4 regions of the Alteromonas sp. MmMcT2-5 genome follow, and region 1 is predicted to be linked to each of the others. Evidence: predicted binding sites of a transcription regulator. Region 1 holds the regulator's gene; each other region holds the start of a gene.
The links. The regulator sigma-54, encoded in region 1, starts transcription at its own class of promoters, with help from an activator protein. The targets are predictions, from matches to a motif close to GTTGGCACGNNNNTNGNNT.
Positions count from the first base shown of each region.

Region 2: the regulator sigma-54 is predicted to act here: its motif matches at 1,462-1,480, upstream of nirB (nitrite reductase large subunit NirB).
Region 3: the regulator sigma-54 is predicted to act here: its motif matches at 1,289-1,307, upstream of MHN09_RS00570 (flagellar assembly protein T N-terminal domain-containing protein).
Region 4: the regulator sigma-54 is predicted to act here: its motif matches at 1,620-1,638, upstream of MHN09_RS06165 (DUF2726 domain-containing protein).

Region 1 is NZ_JAKRFB010000014.1:58,417-62,242, forward strand. Features, by position in the region: gene ptsN (PTS IIA-like nitrogen regulatory protein PtsN) at 1-436, opposite strand, end outside; gene hpf (ribosome hibernation promoting factor) at 450-737, opposite strand; gene MHN09_RS08370 (RNA polymerase factor sigma-54) at 768-2,249, opposite strand; gene lptB (LPS export ABC transporter ATP-binding protein) at 2,323-3,048, opposite strand; gene lptA (lipopolysaccharide transport periplasmic protein LptA) at 3,051-3,605, opposite strand; gene lptC (LPS export ABC transporter periplasmic protein LptC) at 3,574-3,826, opposite strand, start outside.
Region 2 is NZ_JAKRFB010000010.1:68,627-72,452, reverse strand. Features, by position in the region: gene MHN09_RS06885 (SulP family inorganic anion transporter) at 1-1,344, shown strand, start outside; gene nirB (nitrite reductase large subunit NirB) at 1,656-3,826, shown strand, end outside.
Region 3 is NZ_JAKRFB010000001.1:119,685-123,510, reverse strand. Features, by position in the region: gene flgN (flagellar export chaperone FlgN) at 8-439, shown strand; gene MHN09_RS00575 (LPP20 family lipoprotein) at 586-1,071, opposite strand; gene MHN09_RS00570 (flagellar assembly protein T N-terminal domain-containing protein) at 1,372-2,553, shown strand; tRNA gene MHN09_RS00565 (tRNA-Arg) at 3,038-3,112, shown strand; gene MHN09_RS21345 (hypothetical protein) at 3,245-3,370, shown strand; gene smrA (DNA endonuclease SmrA) at 3,532-3,826, shown strand, end outside.
Region 4 is NZ_JAKRFB010000008.1:76,062-79,887, reverse strand. Features, by position in the region: gene MHN09_RS06175 (cobalamin biosynthesis protein) at 1-8, opposite strand, end outside; gene MHN09_RS06170 (5'-methylthioadenosine/adenosylhomocysteine nucleosidase) at 10-711, opposite strand; gene MHN09_RS06165 (DUF2726 domain-containing protein) at 877-1,464, opposite strand; gene MHN09_RS06160 (hypothetical protein) at 1,674-2,123, opposite strand; gene MHN09_RS06155 (FAD-dependent oxidoreductase) at 2,325-3,740, opposite strand; gene gltB (glutamate synthase large subunit) at 3,754-3,826, opposite strand, start outside.

The sequences.
Region 1 (3,826 bases):
ATGCAGATAGAATATCGTCGCTTGTCGTTGCGCGACGTATTGCTTTAATCGTTTCTTTGTCGCTTAGTTTACCAGCCACGGTGGCCAGCGTTTGAAGGTGTCCTTCGGTCTGTTCCTCGGGAACGAGTAGCGCAAAAAAGATGTCTACGGGTTTCTCGTCAAGGGCGTCAAAGTCGATTGCTGGCGTGCTGGTTACAACAATGGCAATCACTTTCTCAAGGCCCGGCAGGCGTCCGTGGGGCAGGGCGATACCATTGCCAATGCCTGTACTACCCATACGCTCTCGAGCCATCAAACTGTTGAGTACCGTTGCCTGATCAATGTTCTCGTTTTGCTTGGCAGCGATATCAGCGATGATCTCAAGAATTCGCTTTTTACTATTACACTGAACCGCACACTCGGTGCGGTCCAGACTTACGATGGCTTGTATATCCATGCTTAATTAACTACTAATGTTTTTTCAGTTTTTCCTTATGCTTGATTACCTGCCGGTCGAGTTTATCAACCATGCTGTCAATCGCCGCATACATGTCGGTATTTTCTGAGGATGCGAATACTTCAGCGCCACTTAAATGAACGGTCGCTTCGGCTTTTTGATTTAATTTTTCAACGTTCAGGATGACATGCACATTAGAAATGTGATCAAAGTGACGTTCAAGTTTGCTGAACTTCGTATCGACATAATTACGCAAAGAGTCGGTGATTTCGACATGATGACCAGTAAGGTTGATTTGCATATTTCGTCTTCCTTATATTATTAAGCCCGATTAAATAAGGCTTTTGCGTTGGTTCGACGGCGGGATCGACAACGATTCCCGGTACTTTGCTATTGTTCGCCGGGCAACTTTAATGCCTTGTTCGGCCAACAATGAAGCAATCTTGCTATCACTTAGCGGCTTGCTAGGCTTTTCAGCGGCCACTAATTTCTTGATCAATGCACGAATCGCTGTAGATGAACATTCACCACCAGACTCTGTTGCAACGTGGCTTGAGAAAAAATACTTCAATTCGAAGATTCCACGTGGCGTATGCATGTACTTTTGCGTTGTCACTCGCGAAATAGTGGATTCGTGCATATCTACCATTTCTGCGACATCATTTAGCACCATTGGTTTCATCATTTCCGGGCCGTGCTCAAAAAAGCCCATTTGCTGCTGCACAATGCAGTTTGCAACCTTCATTAAGGTTTCGTTACGAGATTCAAGGCTCTTTATGAACCACTTAGCCTCTTGCATGTGTGAGCGGATGAATTGTGAATCGCTACTATTCTTGGCACGGCGACTCATTGCAGCGTATTGTTGATTTACGCTTAACTTAGGCAGACTGTCGGGGTTCAGCTCAACCACCCAACGGCCATTTTTCTTGGTTACTGAGACATCAGGAATAACGTACTCAGGCTCTTTAGTAACTAAAGCACTACCTGGGCGAGGATTCAAGGTTTGCAGTAAACGCATTGCCTCGCGTAGCTGATCTTCTTTCAATCGGCTTTTACGCATAAGCGTACGATAGTCTTTGCTGCTCAGTAAGTCAGAGTACTCTTCAATCAGTTGCTTTGCTTCAGCAAGCCACGGTGTGTCTTCTGAAAACTGGCGCAATTGCACCATCAAACATTCTTGTGGAGAGCGTGAGCCAGAACCAATAGGGTCGAACATCTGAATGCGCTTTAGCACACATTCTATTTCGTCCATTTCAATCGGCTCTTCCATATCATCATCGTTAACCGCTTCTAAAATATCATCAAGGGTAACGGTTAAATAACCTGACTCGTCAATAGAGTCGATGATTGCTGTAGCGATTGCGCGATCGGTATCCGAGAAATGGGTAAGGCGCATTTGCCAAAGAAGGTGCTCTTGAATATCTTCAGTAGTCTCACCTTGGAAGATTTGCTCGTCGTCATTGGATGGACCCGGAGCAGGCGAAGATGAAGCAGAGTAGTATTCGTCCCATGTGCTGTCGATTGGCAGCTCATCGGGAAGATCGTTTTTCTCAAGTGCATCGCCGGCTTCTAGTGTGTCACTAGATGCAGAAGCAGTGGCCTCAGAGCCGCTGTCATCGTTGTCGATATTGTTCTTTTCTAGTTGCGGCTCGTCGTTACCTTCTTCAACTTCTAATAGCGGATTAGAATCGAGCGCTTCTTGGATCTCTTGTTGAAGATCAAGTGTAGAAAGCTGCAGCAGTTTAATGGCCTGCTGAAGCTGTGGTGTCATGGTAAGTTGTTGGCTAAATTTTAGCTGTAAAGATGGTTTCATCTACGTCTTATTTAAATGCTCTAAATTGAATATACCAGAGCGAAACTGAAAAATGACAATTCGGTTACATTAACTATAGCCTGAATTGTTCGCCTAGGTATACATCCCTTACTTTTTGATTACTTAAAACCTGTTCCGCCGTTCCTTGCGCAATAAGCTCGCCATGACTCACAATGTACGCCTTTTCACAAACATCCAATGTCTCTCGTACGTTATGGTCCGTGATAAGGATTCCAATACCCCTATCGCGAAGATGTTGTATTATCTTCTTTATATCATTAACTGATATTGGATCAACACCAGCAAATGGTTCGTCTAACAAAATAAATTGCGGTTTTGCTGCCAGAGCGCGGGCAATCTCAACGCGACGGCGTTCGCCCCCTGACAAACTCATCCCCGTACTATTACGTATATGGTTAATATTAAATTCATCAAGTAGCGCATCTGCTTCTTCTTCTTGCTGTTGTGAATTTAAATCTTTACGGGTTTGCAAAATGGCCATGATATTTTCATGCACTGTGAGCTTTCTGAAAATAGAGGCTTCCTGCGGTAGGTAGCCAATTCCGCGGCGTGCGCGCTCGTGCATGGGCTGATGAGTTAGCTCATTGTCGTCGATTTCAATCTTGCCTTTATCCAGATTCACTAAACCAACAATCATGTAGAATGTGGTGGTCTTACCAGCGCCATTTGGGCCAAGAAGACCAACAATTTGACCCGTTGAGACAGACAGGCTTACATCTCGTACAACCTGTCGTGACTTGTAAGCCTTAGCAAGATTTTTAGCGCTCAAAGTTGCCATTGCTATTCATTGCCCTCGTTGTCTTTTTTGTCTTTCTTAGACGAAGTTTTGCGAATGGTCTCAGGTGTGAATACTGTGGTCACTCGACCCTCACCATCCTTACCTGCGCCGCCAGTCGCTAGCAATTGCTCGGTAATCATATCGAACGTGATGTTGTCACCCTGTACTTTACTGGTGTCTTGTTTCAACTCTGCGTTTCCGGCAAGAGAAATCGTTCGGTTCACCACTTCATAGCGTATTTCATTAGCTTTTGCCGAAACTGGCGTGCCGTCTTCCAATTGCTGGGAATAGCTTGCAGGCTTTCCTCTAGCAATAAATATTTCACGACCACCACCGTCAGTGGCAATTACTTCCACTTCGTCAGCTTCAATAACCAAAGAGCCTTGAGTTATGAGTACGTCGTCTTTGTACAACGCGGTTTTATTTTTACCGTCGATAAACTGGGTGTTCGAGCCTATTTTTATGGGCTGCGAAAAATCATCTTCACTGGCGTGTACCGCACCGCTAGCGATGGCAAGCAATAAACTAGTTGCTAGGGGAATAAGTGGTTTGTACATGATCTAAAAGCTCGTATTCTTGTGTGCGTAAATTCGCGTTAAACCCATTACTTAAAATGACATATTGGGTGCCCAGTATTTCAACGGGTTGGTCAGATGTCATTTGCTTGGTTTCTAAATTAATTTGAATGTACTCGGTCGATATACTTCTGACAAAGTCATCGCCAGTTTGGTTCTCAATATTAACTTGGTTTTCCAGCTGGATTAGCTCGTTATTGTAT
Region 2 (3,826 bases), on a different contig from region 1:
GTAATGGTGGCACTGGTTGCCCAACACGGCGTGCAGTATTTATTTGCCGCGGTTATTTTGGCTGGTTTACTGCAAATAATGTGCGGTATTTTCAAGCTCGGAAAGTTTATACGTCTGGTCCCATATCCGGTAATGCTAGGCTTCGTAAATGGTTTGGCAATTGTTATTTTCTTGGCGCAATTAAGCCAGTTCAAAGTGACCAACGCAGCGGGTGAATTACAGTGGATGGAAGGTACGCTGTTATATTGGATGCTAGGGCTTGTGGCGCTAACCATGGCCATTATCTATTTATTGCCAAAGCTAACCAAAGCTGTACCGGCGTCGCTGGTTGCGATTGTTACGGTAACCTTGTTAGTACACGGTCTTGACCTTGAAGCGCGTACTGTAATCGACTTTGTTCGCGATTTGCTACCAGCTGACCAGCGCGAGACCGCGACGCTAGCGGGTGAACTTCCTAGCTTTGCTATTCCTATGGTGCCGTTCACCTGGGAAACCTTCATGATCATTTTGCCTACCTCAGTGATTCTTTGCTTGGTTGGTCTTATTGAATCGCTTCTTACCCTTTCATTAATTGATGAAATGACGGACACCCGCGGACGTGGTAACAAAGAGTGCGTTGGCCAAGGTGTTGCAAATACCGTAAACGGTTTCTTTGGCGGTATGGGCGGTTGCGCTATGATTGGCCAAAGTATGATTAATATTAACTCTGGTGGCCGTGGCCGCTTGTCTGGTATCACCGCGGCAGTTGTATTATTGGGCTTTATTCTATTTGCAGCTCCGCTAATTGAAATGATTCCTCTCGCTGCCCTTGTTGGCGTTATGTTCGTGGTGGTTATCGCTACATTTGAGTGGGCGTCATTCAGAATTATTCGCGGCGTAAACAAAGAAGATGCGTTCGTACTTTTCCTAGTAACCGGCGTTACCGTTATCGCTGACCTGGCTATTGCGGTTGTGGTGGGTGTTATCGTTTCTGCACTGGTGTTTGCATGGAAACACGCTCGTCATATTGAAGCGAGATCCCATATCGATAACGACGGTTGGAAAGTCTATGAGCTAGACGGCCCGCTGTTCTTTGGCTCGGTATCGCATTTCAAAGACCTGTTTGATATCGCCAACGACCCTAACGATGTAGTTATTGACTTTAAAGATTCTCGCATTTGGGATTCATCAGGTATCGATGCGCTAGATACCCTTGCTGACAAATACGAAGAGCAGGGTAAAAAGCTACACATTCGCCATATCAGTGATGAGTGTCGCTCACTGCTTCGCAAGGCCGATAAGTTTGTTGAAATTAATGTGGTTGAAGACCCTCGCTACCGTGTAGCGACGGATAAGCTGGCCTAAGTTATTTGAAAGCCTTAATGCACCAAGTAAACACAGTTTTGCGTTTGTTTGGTGCAGTTGTGAAGTCTGAATAATGCTTATTTTGTAGTAAATCAAATAAAAACAATTGATTACGGTTTTGGCACTGAACTTGGATAGCTATAAACGTAAAGTGTGTTTTGGTGATTAGTGTCAATCGCTGAAAATTGTGTGATTTATAACACTCCGTAAAATGTGTTAGCCGACCTAAACCGTTGGCAAAATAGGCAACGAAGCCCGCATCAACGAAAGTTGAAGCGGGCTTTTTTTTGTCCCGAAAAAAGGGGAATACCATGACTTCATTGGACTCAAAAACGCAAATTGTCGTCGTAGGCAACGGCATGGTGGGGCATCATTTTGTTGAGCAGCTTCACCAAAGCGATGCCAATGTAGAAATAAACGTTTTATGCGGCGAGTCACGCCTTGCGTACGACCGCGTTTATCTGTCATCTTTTTTTAGCGGCGCGAGTGCTGATGACTTAGCGCTTACTACACCCGCTCAGTACGCCGAGTGGGGCGTAAACGTAGTTACCAATGCCTTGGTTACCGATATAGACCGTGACAATAATAAAGTGACGACGTCGGAAGGGCAGGTGTTTAGCTACGATAAGCTTGTGTTAGCTACGGGCTCATACCCATTTGTGCCACCCATTCCTGGCAACGATCAAGAGCATTGCTTGGTGTACCGTACTATAGACGATCTACTCGCTATTGAAGCTTCAGCAGCGGTGAGCAAAGTAGGGGTTGTTGTTGGTGGTGGGCTGTTGGGTTTAGAAGCCGCTAACGCATTAAAACAAGCCGGTCTCGACACCCACGTGGTTGAGTTTGCCCCGCAGCTTATGGCGGTACAGCTAGACCAAGCAGGTGGTAACGTTCTTAAGGACAAAATTGAAGCATTGGGTGTTACGGTTCACACCCAAAAGGCAACGCAAACTATTGAGGCCGGTGATACCTGCCGCTATAAAATGGTGTTTGCTGACGGCACTGCACTAGAAACTGACATGATTTTATTTTCTGCTGGTATTCGACCTTCCGACCAGCTCGGCAGAAAGTCAGCGCTAACACTGGGTGAGCGCGGCGGTATTGTCATTGATAACCACTGCGTGACCTCTGATCCAAACATTTACGCTGTGGGTGAATGTGCGCTGTGGGATAACAAAATCTTTGGCCTGGTAGCACCTGGCTATACCATGGCGCGCACGGCTGTAAGTCATATAACCGGCGGCGATGCCGAGTTCGCTGGCGCAGATATGAGTACCAAACTCAAGCTAATGGGTGTGGAAGTGGGCTCAATTGGCGATGCTCATGAACGCACAGCCGGTGCGCTTAGCTACACCTATTTAAATCAGCCAGAAGGCGTGTACAAAAAACTGGTGGTAGATAGCGAGCAAAAGTACGTGCTTGGTGCTGTACTCGTTGGCGATACCAGCGACTACGACACGCTCCTACAGTATGCACTTAATAATATTGAATTGCCTGAACACCCAGAAAGCCTAATTCTGCCCTCATCCGATGCTGCACCGGCGCTAGGTGCCGATGCACTGCCAGACACCGCGTCTATTTGTTCATGCCTAAATGTGACAAAGGGCGATATTGTTTCAGCCATTGAAGGCGGCTGTTGTAGCGTTGGCGATGTAAAAGGCGAAACCAAAGCCAGCACAGGGTGTGGAGGTTGTGCTGCCTTACTTAAAAATGTTGTGGATAGCGAACTTGAAAAGCGCGGTGTGGAAGTATCAAAAGCCATTTGTGAGCACTTCAACCATACCCGACAAGAGCTATTTCACATTGTTAAGGTAAACGGCATTCGCACCTTTGACGAGCTACTAGAGCAACATGGTGAGGGGCTTGGTTGTGAAATTTGTAAGCCCGCTGTGGGCTCAATTTTAGCCTCGGTGTATAACGACTACATTCTTAAGGCTTCACATCTTCCTCTGCAAGACACCAACGATATCTACCTTGGCAACATGCAAAAAGATGGCACGTATTCCGTTGTACCGCGTGTACCTGGTGGCGAAATAACGCCAGAGAAGTTGATTCTGCTAGGTGAAGTGGCAAAAGAATACAACTTGTACACCAAGATCACAGGTGGTCAGCGCATTGATTTATTTGGAGCGCGCGTAGAGCACTTACCGGATATCTGGGAAAAACTCGTCGCTGGCGGTTTTGAAACCGGCCATGCTTACGCGAAGGCACTGCGTACCGTGAAATCGTGTGTGGGAAGCACATGGTGCCGCTACGGTGTACAGGATTCTGTTGGCACTGCCATTGACTTAGAGAATCGTTATAAAGGCTTACGTGCGCCACACAAAATTAAATTTGCCGTCTCTGGGTGTACCCGTGAGTGCGCAGAAGCCCAAAGCAAAGACATTGGTGTTATTGCTACCGAGCAAGGCTGGAACCTGTATGTTTGCGGGAATGGCGGCATGAAGCCTCGACATGCAGACCTGTTTGCCACCGACCTAGA
Region 3 (3,826 bases), on a different contig from region 1:
AGCTAACGTGACTGAACAAGCAAGCCAATTGACACAAGCACTAATAAAGCAAGTGGAGCAACTGTCTTCACTTGCCGTATTGCTTGAAAAAGAATTGCAACTTATCAGTTCGCGAGACGCAGAATCTTTAATGAACTTATTAGACGAAAAGACAGCACTGTTAACGTCTATTCAGGCTCTCGATGGAAGCATTGAGCGCACAATTAGCGATCAAGGCTCAATGTCAGAAGAAGATGAAGCATTAATGGCTAATGCAAAGAAACTTCTGGACGATTGCAAATACCGCACACAAGTCAATCAAAAAGCCGTAGAGCAAGGACAGCTACGCCTCACACACTTACGTAACTTGATGATGGAAGTTCGTGCCAAAGAATCGCTCACCTATGACAAAAAAGGAAAGCCGAAAGGCGGGACTTTAGGGTCGGGAGTGAGCGCTTAATTTTTTTGCGATTTCAGTAAACCCCACTCAGCGAGCTTTAACCATTAAGCCTTAACCGGTAAAAGTAAATTATATCTCTGTGAATTTGCGCATGTTTTAAGACTTCACGATACAGCCGCTTGCGCAATCACCCCTTTCGCTAACGTTTAATAATACTTAACATCCTTTACTCGGCGCGGTTTTGCGGTCGACAGGTATATATCGTAAACCTGCTGCATATCTAAAGCGAGTTCGGTGACGTATGTATCTTCACCTACCGGATAGGCTTTTACGACTTCAGCGCCTCTAATGACCCCCTCTACAGATGCTCGCAATGTTTCGCTATCTATAACCAAGTGAGACAGAGACTGATTGCCTTCAATTTTTTGACCATAGACTTGTTCAGTGAGCTCTCGGTATGCATCTAATTTTGACGCTTTCATCGCCATTATAAGCTTCATGCTGTCGCTTTCGCCATGCTGAGAAGAAATTGGCGCATAGCCCACCGCCTTGAGCACGGGATAGCTTTCTGGTTCTATTGTTTCCCACTCAACGTGTTTATCAATAATGCCGCATCCACCAGTGCTTATTGCTAAACCAAGAAAGCAAGACAGCAGCAGCGATTTTGATTTATGTATTTTTTTCAAGCACATAGTTTCATTTCCAAATTGCATTATTAATAAAATCAAATGTGTAGTTACGCTGCTCTCGTCGGTGGCAGCCTTGTAACTACGAGATACCGCCATACCCGCGGTAGCAGATTTTGACATATCTAAACTGACGCTTTTTACAAACCTTTAGCAAGATACGCATTGCAAGATATGTGCAAGATATGCGCCCGATTGATTTAATGGCGACGAAACCACATCAACTGGCACTCTTTTCGCATACTTCGCTTTAGAAAGCGGGCGCTTTGCATAGCGCAGTTAGACAAAAACCTCCAGAGGTGTGCGGTGCGACATATTAGCAAAACAACGCTGGTAACTATTTTAAATGCTGTCGTGGCGGTAATTTGCCTGTTTGCATTTTTCGTTGGGCAAGCAAATGCCGTGTGGTACGAGGCTACAGGACAGGCTGTGGTGCGAAATGGTGATAAGGAAACTGCCAGACATGCGGCTACCCAAGAGGCACTTAAGCAAGCCATGCTTTTTGCAGGCGCGTCAGTTCATAGTGTCGCGAAGCTTACAAATGGTCTTCTTAAAAATGAAGAGATGACCATTCGCTCTACCGGCGAAGTTGAACAACTGGAACTGGTTGATGAAGTTTATAGCGGCGATGTTATTACGGTAAGTATTCGCGCTGACATTTTTCCAAGAGGAAAAATGTGTGCCGCACAAAATGACCAAAAACATTTCGCTACTACACACTTCAGGGTACGTAACAGAGCGCAGCTTACACAGGGTAATATTCCCAATTTCGATGCTTCATTCACCCAGCAGTTAGCGCAGGCCATGCGAAATAAAACTGAAAACCTAGATATTATCTATATCGCGCCACATACTGCAAAATTTGACAGTCGATATACTGACCAAAATGTACGCACGCTTTCAGCGCAAAGTAATACTCAATTTGTGCTGGTGGGCATGATAGATGATTTAAGCGTGACACGGGAAGAGGCTTCGGTTTTTACACCGTGGCGTGAGGGTACTTCTCGACGCTCCTTTGCTATGACCATTCAGGTCTATGACGGCATTAATGGAGGCCTGTTGTTGACTAAGTCTTATCAGAATCAAGGAGAATGGACATTCGACAGATTCGAAGATGTAGATGAATTTTCGACAAAATTTTGGCAGTCGCTTTATGGGCAAACCGTCAACGCGGCAATAGCAGAAGCGATTGAAGACATAAAAGAAGCCACTGCATGCCAGCCAATGACAGGTAGAGTGATTAATGTTGCCGGCGATAAAATTTCTGTATCGTTAGGCAGAGACAATGGCATTTCTGAAAAAGATGAACTATACCTTTATCAAGCTAAAGAGATTGTCGATAACCGTGGCCGTAAATACTTACAGTACTCGCTATATCCTGGCAAATTTGTAGTGAGTAGTGCCTACGGTAATTCGTCTCTGGTAGTAAACGAAGGTGCAGGAATTATCGCAAACATTCAAGAACACGATTTTGTAGTAAAAAAATAGTCTTTCTCGATCTGCCTTAAACAGTTTAGAGTTCCCAGTTTATATAGTACTTTCGTCATCTAAGTGAAATAATTGCCTTTGGAAATGTATCGAACATCAATTACTTCAAGCATTGAATAAAGTGTAACTATAATCTTTTACTTCAATTCGTTTTTGTTAGAATCCAAACTATCGTAGGGATTTTGTTCAACAAAACATGCTGTTTTGTCCAACAGCGGCATATAAAATTATCAAATTGAACAATCCCCATACACTGCTCTTTAGATTTACGAGACTAGCGGTACACTTTGATATTTAAAAATACGCTGACCATAGCCAAAGCCCTCGTATCTACGAGGGCTTTTTATATGCATTAGAAAACCAGGCCACGGGCTCATTACTTTCACGTCAATGACAGAGACATTCTTCTCATAGCGCTGCACCTTGTTGACAAAGGGTTTCGTATTTTCCCGAACTACGTATAATAAAACTCCCTACGCATTAGGTCCCCATAGTTTAATGGATAAAACAAGGCCCTCCTAAGGCTTAGATGTTGGTTCGATTCCAGCTGGGGACGCCATTAATTGCGCAACGTTTCTGCTTTTTAGTAAAGATGCTTATACACACCGTCGCCTGTAATATTGAAGAATTTATTATACTTTGGTTGTAATTTAGCCAATTTAAGTAATACTCTTCAAAACAGGAGAGCATTATGACTTTCGATTTCCCCCCACCTGATAATGCTGATAGTTGTGCCGAAACAGCTGAGCAGTGCCCATTTTCTGAAGAAGAGTGGGATGCTATTGAAGCTTTAGCGGAACCCGGTGCCATTTACTAAACGATGATTTTTAGAATTTAATCCCCACTTTATAATTACACTGCAATCGACGGTGCTGCTGTTCGTTGCGCCCGGTGATATATCGAGCGGTTATGCTCCATAGACCAACGGGGCAGAAATAGCGTATAAAAGATAGAGAAGTAGCTTATACGGGGATTAATATGAGCCAATTTGAAAACGACGATATCGATTCGTTTTTTGCAGAAATGCAAGATGTAAAACCAATCGCTTCAGATGATAAGGCTTTATTACACGATCCTGAAAAGGCGCTCGCTGAAAAACAAAAACGAGCGGCTAGGCAGTTAAGCGTCCGCGAAAAACTCGCTAATCCACTGAGTATGGAAGGTGTAAAGCCGGTACCTCCTGATAATTTCATACACTTCCAGCAGCCAGGTATTCAAGACGGCGTTTTTAAAAAACTTCGCCTTGGTAAATACCCTCTAGAGGCCAACGTAA
Region 4 (3,826 bases), on a different contig from region 1:
TCTGTCATCTTATTTTGCGAGAGCCTTAATCATTGCCATAACTAATTGTGCTGAGTGTTTAGCGGCAGTGTCTAGATACTCTTTAAAGCTCACTGACGACGTTTTTCCTGCAATATCCGACAATGAACGAATGACAAGGAAAGGCGTGTCGAGCATATGGCAAGTTTGACCTATAGCTGCACCTTCCATCTCAACCGCTTTCATGTCTGGGAAGTTTTCACGCAGTTCTGCTACAGCTTCGTCGCTACCGATAAACGCATCGCCCGTACAGATTAAACCTGTTGTCGACTGAAGCGACGTAATGCCTGTGGCAGCACTACGAGCGGCTTCCATTAACCTTGTATCGCAACGGAAATTTTCAGGCATACCTGCGCATTGACCGAGCTTGTAGCCAAAATGGGTTAAATCGGCATCATGGTGAATAACGTGACTGGCGATCACTAAATCACCGATGTTTAGATTCTTGTCGAAACCTCCGGCAGAACCGGTATTGACAACAGCATCAGGGGCGTACTGTTCGATAAGTACAGTAGTAGCAATTGCTGCAGCCACTTTACCAATACCGCATTTTACTAGCACCACTTCTATGTCGTTAAGTGTACCTTCGTAAAACGTCAGGTGCTTCCACTGGGTTTCTTTTACATTCCAAAGTGACGCTTTAAGTAGCGCAACTTCTTCGTCCATTGCACCTAAAATACCAATTTTTTTCATAACTTTACCGACGGTGTTGAGGGAGTTTAACGCGTGAATACGCTGTTGAATGCGTTAATTGTATAAGGAAAACGGGCAAACTGACAGAAAAATGCCTCTGTTACCGCTATTTGAGAGTAAGAAAATAGCAAAGCAACAAAGGCCAGGGGAAGTGGGGCTTATGTCTTAAGCTGCAGCTGGTCTGCTTGAACGCACTGGGCGAGTCGGGCGCTTTGGTGGCTCTGGATTATGCGTTGGCAGCTGTGCCATTTTTTGCTGTAAACGGCGATATGGAATGAGTTTGTTTTCCAAACACTCGCGAATATCGTCAACGGTATAACCAGACTTCACTTTGATTCTTGCGTGAGGAAGGCCGGCAGCATCAAGGGCTCCGGTTACAAACCAGTCTTTTTGTGATTTATAACCATCTTTGCCTTGGCTATGAACTAAGTCGATAGCAAGAACAGGACTCATGTCGTGTTTATCTACTAATACAAAGTCGAGCTGTCTGCTAGAAGCTCTGCTGATGGCTTGGCTTGCCGTCTTTTTACTTGCAGACTGGCGAACCGCCACTAAATCGTTAAGACGCACACGGCACACTATGCGAAACTCTCTTCCCATAGCCTGTTCGATAAGGTTTAAAAAAGAGTGCTCAACGGGGGTGAACAATTGCGGCTTTCGCCTAAATGGAAATGCGACACCGCCGTCTGACAACTTTATGGCACCCAGTGCAACGACAATAAGTAACATCATTAGAATAATTGCCAATTCCATCGTAACCCTCGCAAATTTCAATAGTTAAAGCCCACGGAATGCATAATAAAGAAGCCCGCTAAAGTGTTTATATCGAAAAAAGCTTGGGCTCCGTTTGCAGTTTGAGCGTCATAAAAATGACACTCACTGTTACCGTGGAGTAGTTATTGATGATTTTGCAAAGCAGATGCCAACATGAGTAGATTTCGTAGTTGTCTTGCTAAAAGGGCTTATTTCGTTGTGGATGTAACAAGAATATCCACTTGAGAGCCAGTATTATCTGGGCTGATTATTACTCTGACCCCTTTATCTTCTGAGGATAACAACGTGCGGCCGCTAACTGGTGTGTGAGTTTTTAAAGCGGGGTGCGCCGTTTGGTAAACATTCAGTAATTCACTCGGGGAGCGAGGAGAGTGGTAAACCATTACTGCTGTCTTGCTTTCGTCAAATGCTTGGCATTGTCTTGCATCATCAGAAATCTTAACTTGCTGAAAATCAGAAGGGCAAGACATGATGCTTGGCTTACTAGGTGAAGAGTTGACGCTTTGTTTCTTAGTTTGGTTGTTAACTTGCGCATTTAATGAAGCGTCAACAGCAATGGTATCAGCTAAGCTGGCATTGCTAGCTGCTATCGCCAATGTTAGACACAATGTAAGTTTCTTAATGTTTAAATGCTGCATAGATAGATTCTTCACCCGATGTGCGATGTCTTTAATTGCTTAAACGATAGTAGAGTCGTAACGCTCGCGCTTCAACTAAACCTTGGTCTATTAACGTATACTTTTAGCGTTTTCCGTATTATCGAAGTGTGCATAAAAAAAGCTCGATAGCAGAACTATCGAGCTTTTCGTGAATGGACAATAGGCCTTAGTTAGCGAAGGTTAAACGCCAATATAGTCCATAATCCCTTCTGCGGCCTTACGGCCTTCGTCGATAGCGGTAACAACTAGGTCACTACCACGCACCATATCACCACCAGCAAAAACTTGTGGATGTGAAGTTTGGAAGGCAAACTTACCCGCGGAAGGGGCGCGTACGCGACCTTTTTCATCAAGCATAATGCCGAAGTCAGCAAACCATGGCGCAGGGCTGGGCTGGAAGCCGAAGGCGATAATTACCGCGTCTGCTTCTAGTACGTGCTCTGAACCTTCCACTTCAACAGGACGGCGACGACCATTTACATCTGGCGGCCCCATTTCGGTTTTAACGAACTTAACGCCACAGGCTTTTCCGTTTTCATCAACGGCTATATCAAGAGGCTGTAGGTTGAATTTAAACTCAACGCCCTCTTCTTTAGCGTTAACCACTTCGCGGCGTGAACCAGGCATACTTTCTTCGTCACGACGATATGCACAGGTTACTTGTGCAGCTTCTTGACGAATTGAGGTGCGTACACAGTCCATGGTGGTATCACCACCACCTAGCACAACAACACGCTTGCCTTTCATGTCAACAAAATCAGCAGGATCTTTTTCAAGACCCATTACGCGGTTGGTGTTGGCTATAAGGAAAGGAAGTGCATCATATACGCCTTCAACGTGTTCGTTGTCAAAGCCGCCTTGCATTGACTTGTACGTACCCATGCCTAAGAAAACGGCGTCGTACTTATCGATTAAGTCCTGGAACTGTATGTCTTTACCAATCTCAGTGTTAAGTACGAACTCAACACCCATCTCGGTAAAAATTTGGCGGCGTAGCTTGATTACGTCTTTCTCTAATTTAAAAGACGGGATACCAAATGTAAGTAGGCCACCAATTTCTTCGTATTTGTCGTAAACAACAGGTTTAACGCCGTTACGAACCAGAATATCAGCACATGCAAGACCAGCTGGGCCTGCACCTACAATCGCCACTTTCTTGTCGGTCCATACCACGTCAGACATATCTGGGCGCCAGCCCATTTTGAATGCTGTATCGGTAATGTACTTCTCAATACTACCGATAGTCACAGCGCCAAAATCGTCATTCAGTGTACATGCACCTTCGCACAGTCTGTCCTGTGGACATACGCGGCCGCATACTTCCGGCAAACTGTTGGTTTTATGAGAGAGTTCCGCTGCTTCTAGAATACGGCCCTCATTTGCCAAGCTTAACCACTGAGGAATGTAGTTGTGCACGGGGCACTTCCATTCACAATACGGGTTACCGCAGTCCAAGCAGCGATCTGCTTGGCCTTCGGTTTGAGATTGACTAAGCGGCTGATAAATTTCCGCGAACTCTTGTTTACGTACCATGATCGGCTTTTTAGGCGGATCGATACGTTCAACATCGACAAATTGATATACGTTCTTTGCCATAAACTAAATCCTCCTACTGAGCCTGAATGCGTAATTCAGCACTTGAACGACTGATGTGACCAAGCAAGTTTTTCACATCACTGGTT